Regions from separate parts of the Dorea sp. Marseille-P4042 genome, predicted to be linked through region 2. Evidence: riboswitches for the same ligand, from Rfam matches in the RefSeq annotation. Region 2 holds a riboswitch; the other holds the start of a gene.
The links. Region 2 has a riboswitch for cobalamin ahead of C7E02_RS20175 (uroporphyrinogen decarboxylase family protein). Riboswitches for the same ligand answer to the same signal wherever they lie in the genome.
Positions count from the first base shown of each region.

Region 1: linked by a shared signal. The riboswitch ahead of C7E02_RS13635 (sirohydrochlorin cobaltochelatase) and the one ahead of C7E02_RS20175 (uroporphyrinogen decarboxylase family protein) in region 2 are both predicted to bind cobalamin.

Region 1 is NZ_OLMI01000003.1:44,606-48,029, reverse strand. It holds gene C7E02_RS13645 (nitroreductase family protein) at 1-241, opposite strand, end outside; gene C7E02_RS19230 (hypothetical protein) at 512-679, shown strand; gene C7E02_RS13640 (3'-5' exonuclease) at 681-1,379, shown strand; cobalamin riboswitch at 1,481-1,693, shown strand; gene C7E02_RS13635 (sirohydrochlorin cobaltochelatase) at 1,901-3,106, shown strand; gene C7E02_RS13630 (hypothetical protein) at 3,170-3,424, shown strand, end outside.
Region 2 is NZ_OLMI01000001.1:1,020,041-1,023,464, forward strand. It holds gene C7E02_RS05135 (leucine-rich repeat protein) at 1-653, opposite strand, end outside; gene C7E02_RS20170 (uroporphyrinogen decarboxylase family protein) at 718-1,197, opposite strand; gene C7E02_RS20175 (uroporphyrinogen decarboxylase family protein) at 1,194-1,589, opposite strand; cobalamin riboswitch at 1,757-1,966, opposite strand; gene C7E02_RS05145 (dicarboxylate/amino acid:cation symporter) at 2,145-3,368, opposite strand.

The sequences.
Region 1 (3,424 bases), on a different contig from region 2:
TTGCCTTTGCTCCGTATAATGTGTAAGCAGGGTTCTCCATTCCCTTTGCTACAACATCCTGAAGGCTCTTGATAGAATCTGCATTCTGCATTACATAGAATCGGTATGTCTGTAAGTTCTTGCCGCTTGGAGCGTAAGTTCCTGCTTTGACAATCTCATCTACGAGATCCTTTGGAACGTCCTGCTCTTTGAATTTACGAATAGATCTTCGAGTATAAATGTTATTTAATACTTCGTTCATGATTACCTCTCCTTTTAAAATAATTAACCTTTTTATCTAAAGTACAGTATAATATTAAAAATAAGAAAAATCATTGTCTATTTTAGATAAAAATACGAAAAATAATTTGTAAATATGGACAAAATGGGTAGATATGTACATTGTTAAGAAATGAACAAAATGTTATACTAATAATATTAAGGATTGAAGAAGTGCATAGCACAAAAATCCGTGGGTAGCGAAAAAATGAATCATGCATCAGTCCGCAAAGGCGCGAGGGAGGAAGAGAAAATGTCAGATTTGAAATTTACTTGTACTGGTTGTCGCAATGGCTGTGTGATCACAGTCTGTTATAATGAGGAGGGGTATCCAGATGTGAAAGGCAATGGCTGTATGCGCGGCGTATTGTATGCAAATGACAAAGTAAGAGCAATGGACGAGAAAGAGACGGACAAGTAAGATGTTAAAATCATATGTTGCATTTGATATAGAGACGACTGGACTTAGCCCGGAGCACAATGAGATTATTGAGATTGGTGCATTGAAAGTACGGGAAGGAAAAGTTGTTGATCGTTTTATTCGTTTTATCGAACCGGAGGCCGGGATACCTCCGATGATTACGCAACTGACCGGAATTACAAATGATATGGTAGAAGGAGCAGGGAACTGCGGCGAAGTATTGCCGGAGTTCCTTGAATTCTGCGAACAGGATACGCTGATCGGACATAATGTGCAGTTCGACTTCAGCTTTGTGAAGACAAAAGCAAAAGAACTTGGTTACACCTATGATCATATGGGAATTGATACACTTAAGATTGCCAAAGTTGTTCACGCAGACCTTCCATCCAGAAAGCTTGGCGCACTCTGCGAATACTATCATATCGAAAATGCGGCGGCGCACCGGGCATATCATGATGCTCTGGCAACCGCAAAACTATATCAGTCTATGGCGCATTTTTATGAGGAAAAGGAACCGAAGGTTTTTAAACCACAGCCCTTGGCATATAAAGTGAAGAAAAAAGAACCGATAACCGCAAAACAGATCGCATTTCTCACAAGGCTTATGCAACAGAAGAATATTTCTATGGAAATGGACATACATACACTGACAAAGAGTGAGGCTTCCAGAGAAATCGACCGGATTTTATCCCGACCGTAATGGAAGTGAGAAACCAATATGGAATACAGTCTGACAGGCTGATGTATTGACAGTAATTATCAGATGTGTTAGATTGTAAAAGTAATAGCTAAAGATACAAAAGAATAAAAAATGTGTGAGGTGTCAGTCAGAGAAAGATATTATAAAAAGTTATTTATCTGGCTGGTGAAAAGGGAAACAGGTGTGAATCCTGTACGAACTCGTCACCGTATTTTGCGAGCTTTGAATCCTACATGCCACTGGGAGACCGGGAAGGCTGATTTTAGAGCGCCTGAGCAATAAGCCGGGATACCTGCCTTTCACAGTACAGGAACATATTTGTTCAGGCCACGAGGAACTGGCAGTACGAAATACATAGAAAGGCTATTTGACGGAAGGAAGATCATTTCGTCAATAGTTTGTTTTGCGTACTCTCTGTTCATTTTTTAATGGCAGGGATTTTTTATTATATGAATTTCTATATAATAAGAAACCTCCGGAAAAATTATTTTGTATCTTAGAAAAAAATGGAGGATGGAAAGATGAAGAAAAAATTGGTAGTCGTATTACTTACTGCAGCTATGAGTATGTCTCTGCTTGCAGGATGTGGAGGAAATTCAGGAAGTTCTGACGCAAAGAGTGATGCAAAGACAGAGGATACGAAGGAGGACAGCGATCAGGTGGCAGCAGATAAGGTGGCAAAACTGATTGATGATATCTATGTTCAGGAGAGAACTGACAAGACAGATAAACAGTGCAAAGAAGCTAAGGAAGCATGGGACGCATTAACAGATGCCCAAAAAGAATTAGTAGAAGGTGAAAACGCAGATCCTGATTACTTCGGAAGAGATACAGGTGACGCTTCGAAAGATGATCCGTTAAATCAGGACGAGATTGGTGAAAATGAACTTCTCGTTGTAAGTTTTGGTACATCATTCAATGACAGCCGCGCAAAAGACATCGGTGGAATTGAGAAAGCACTTCAGGCTGCTAATCCAGACTGGTCAGTAAGAAGAGCATTTACAGCTCAGATCATCATCAATCATGTACAGGCCCGTGATGATGAGAAGATCGACAACATGGAGCAGGCACTAGAGCGTGCAGTAGACAATGGAGTTAAAAACCTTGTTGTTCAGCCAACACATCTGATGCATGGTGCAGAGTATGATGAGTTATCAGAGACAGTGGAAAAATATAAAGATAAATTTGAATCTGTAAAGATTGCTGAGCCGCTTCTCGGCGAAGTTGGAGCAGATACAACAGTTATCAATGCAGACAAAGAAGCAGTTGCAAAAGCAATCACAGACGAAGCAGTTAAGACAGCACACTATGACAGCATTGATGCAGCAGCCGAAGATGGAACCGCATTTGTATTCATGGGACATGGAACTTCACACGTTGCAAATGTAAGTTATGATCAGATGCAGACACAGATGGAGCAGCTTGGATATAAGAATGTATTTATCGGAACTGTAGAAGGTGAGCCGGAAGATACAGAGTGTCAGGCAGTCATTGAGAAAATCAAAGAGGCCGGATATAAGAAAGTAATCCTTCGTCCACTGATGGTTGTTGCAGGAGATCATGCGAACAATGATATGGCAGGAGACGATGATGATTCCTGGAAGAGCCAGTTTGAAGCGTCAAAAGCATTTGACAGTGTAGAATCACAGATTGCAGGCCTTGGAGAGATTGATGCAATTCAGCAGATTTATGTAGCACATACAAAAGCTGCAATTGAAGCTAAATAGTTGACAGGTCAGATTTTCAGAGTACAATTATAAAGAAAAATAATTAGAAAAGAGAGAATGGACATGTTAAAAAAGAAATTATTAGTTTTATTACTTTCCGCCAGTATGGCAATGACAATGCTTGCCGGATGCGGAAGTAATACGGATAAGAAAGATGACACAAAAACAGAAGCTTCCAAAGATGATGCGTCAGAAGCAAAGACTGACAGCAAAGATGCGAAGGAGCCTGAGCTGGAAGATGGAACTTATAAGGTAGATTTTAATACAGACAGCGGTATGTTCCACGAGAATCCGGACTATAATGACGGAAAAGCAACG
Region 2 (3,424 bases):
CCAAGATATTTTATAAGCGTATCTCCTTCTATCTGAAGATTTTGATCTACGTTTCCGGATTCCATTACACTTTTTAATACTTCCCGTGCATCTTCACTTTTCAACGCTTTCGTATTCAGTCGTTCCAGCGCTTTCCAGCCTTCTTCTATTTCCTCCGATTCTACATCGTCTGAATCAATATTATTGACCAGAATCACATCTGCATGTTCAATCTGGTCTACATAAAATTCTCCCAGTCCGGAGGCATATGCCTCCACCATGCCAATGTCTACAACTGTAACATTCGGTCCAATCATCATCTCAAGATGTTCCTTCTCTTTTAGCTGCGTACATACTTTCACGACATCGGACAGTTTTCCAAATCCAGATGCTTCTATAAAAATTCTGTCCGGGCAATCTTCCATGGCAATCCGGCGCATCTTTTCTTCAAACTCAAGTGCCATCCCACAGCAAATACAGCCCTCACCGATTTCTTCATAGATCAAGCTGCCTTCTGCATTTTCCCGGTCAACTGCCTGTGCACCAAAATCATTTTGAATTACCGCAGTCTTTCCCTTTACCTGTTCTATCCATTGATTTAAGAATGTTGTTTTTCCGGATCCCCGAAATCCAGATATGATCTGAACAACCATGTCCTTTTTATCTACCTCCATCAGATTAGTTTTCTGATTTTATATCTTTTTATTCAAATTTGGCAGATTATCTTTCCGACACATTTTACTCAAAGTTCTTAGGATCTAATGGCCATTTCCCATACTTTCTTGCTGCATTCATAAACGCTTCAATATTCTCCAATTTTACCTGACCGGAAAGATCACATCCAGAGGCAAGAATATAACCATTCGGTGAATCCCATGCTTTCTGCAAACACCTCTTTACAGCTGCATCCATTTCTTCCTTTGTTCCCTGAATAAAATAGTCGACCGGTGCCACATTTCCAAGAATCGGCATCTTCTGCCCTGCTGTATTTTTTACATGCTCCAAATCAACGACATTGTCCACACTGATCATATCACTTCCTGCATCTGCCATGTCATCAATTGTTTTGGTCGTATCCCCACATATATGATAGCAGACCATTCCTCCTGCATTATGAATTGCCTGATTTACTTTTTTTGCATACGGAAGCACAAACTCCTGATACTGACTCTTTCTCAAGATTGTGCCAGAAGCGAGTGGATCACATTGTAGGATCAATACCCCTTCTTGAATGAACTCTTTATAAATATCGATAAGACAATCTTCAGACGTTCCGGATCCAGCTTGTCAATATCATCCAAACTTTCAAGCGGATACGTTGCGATTGCAGGTGTCTGAATCTCCGGATCATTGGTCGTTCCCCCAAGCCCAACTCCTACCATGTGAAGCCCGTATTCAATGACTGCAAGGTCATTACCAAATCTTTTGTACGCTTCAATCTGACACTTTGCCTCATTCTCCGGTGAGCTTCTTTTCTCGCGATGAGTCATCCCACATACATCGCCTGACATAGATACTATGACCGGCATTGCAAGCATTCGATCCATCGATTGTCCTGTCATAAAAGCATTCAGTCTTTGATTCGGTGTCATCTGGTCTAATTCGTGCATAAATCTCCTCCTCGTATTATACATGCAAACAATAAGTTTCTCAATATTCTCCCTGGATTTTATACACTATAACTTCTATCACTGTCATGAACGATCAGTATGAAATATTTTTCCACTAAAAAAGGCAGGGAAAATAAAACGAAGTGTCTGTTCTTTTCCCTACCGAAAATCCCAATTCCTATATAGCAGGTTTCCTGGCTTGATTTCATCCTCTGCTTTCCTCTTCCCGGCTTATATTACTGCTGTTCTGTTGCAGATATAAATACCAGTGACTCCGTTGAAGCTTCGTCCATCTTACAGTAGAATAGGCTGCCCTGGATTCTCACCAGATTCCCTTTTAAATGTCAAATCCATCACTAATATAGTCTTCTGCATCCAGTATAATTATTAAGCACGCTTATTTCAAATAAATAATATTGATATATCTACCCAATTATCGTTTTTCCAAATAAAATACACTCAGTCTTCATGGAATTCCTAAAAAGAATAAACTCATAAAAACCAAGTGTACATCATTAAGAATGGCTCTACATTCCTACTTGCGAAACTACATACTTATTTTTTTCTTAATGCTTTCTTTTTCTCAAGATTTGTGACAACCATGCAGCAGCTTGCATCACCTGTGATGTTTACTGTTGTACGTCCCATATCAAAGATACGATCCACTCCGGCTACAAGAGCGATTCCATCTACTGGAAGTCCTACAGATGTAAGTACCATTGCCAGCATAACCATTCCAGATCCCGGCACACCTGCTGTTCCGATAGATGCCAGTGTTGCTGTCAGAATAATCGTCAGCATCTGTGGAAGTGTCAGGTTGATTCCATAACAGGACGCGATAAAGATTGCACATACTCCCTGATAAATTGCAGTTCCATCCATGTTAATTGTTGCTCCAAGCGGAAGCACAAATGAAGTCACTTCTTTTGATGCTCCCATGTTCTCTACACACTCCATATTGATTGGAAGTGTTCCTACGGAAGAAGCACTGGAAAATGCAAACATCATTGCCGGAAGCATTCCTTTAAAGAATGCGATCGGACTCATACCGCCCATTGTCTTTACTGCTAATGAATATACAACAACTGCATGTATAATGTAGCAGACATACGCTGCTAAGAGCACCATTGCCAGTGAACCGATGATCATCGGACCATTTACTGCAATAACCGGGCACAACAGACAGAATACTCCGATTGGAGATAATCTTAAGATCATCTCCATACATTTCATAAACATATCATTCAGATCATTACACCCCTGGATCAAACGTGGATTTTTCTCCGGTCCAATCAGAATAATCGCAAATCCGAACAATACTGACATCACAATTACCTGAAGCATATTGGACTCAGACATCGGTGCAATAAAATTGGATGGGAAAATATTCACAATTGTATCCATAAATGATACCGACTCTGTTGCTTCATAAGTCAAGTCTGTTGTTGCAACGACCGGGAACATTCCTTTGAACAGATTTCCTCCAATCAATCCAAATGTGATTGCAAATGCGGTTGTACACATATAGTATACAACGGTCTTTAAACCAATTGCTCCCACTTTTTTAATATCCTGCATGGAGATAATCCCACACATAATGGAGAATAATACGATTGGAACTACGATGAACTTTACAAGGTTCAGAAAAATTGTTCCAAACGGCTTAATGTAACTCTCTGCAAATTCTGCATGACTCTGCATCAGAAGTCCTACTACAATTGCAAGAACCAATGCGATAAAAATCTGCATTGCCAAAGACATTTTTTTCTTTTGTTTCATGATTTTAACCTCTCTTTACTTGATTTCATTTCCCCGTTATATTTTACCCCAAAAAA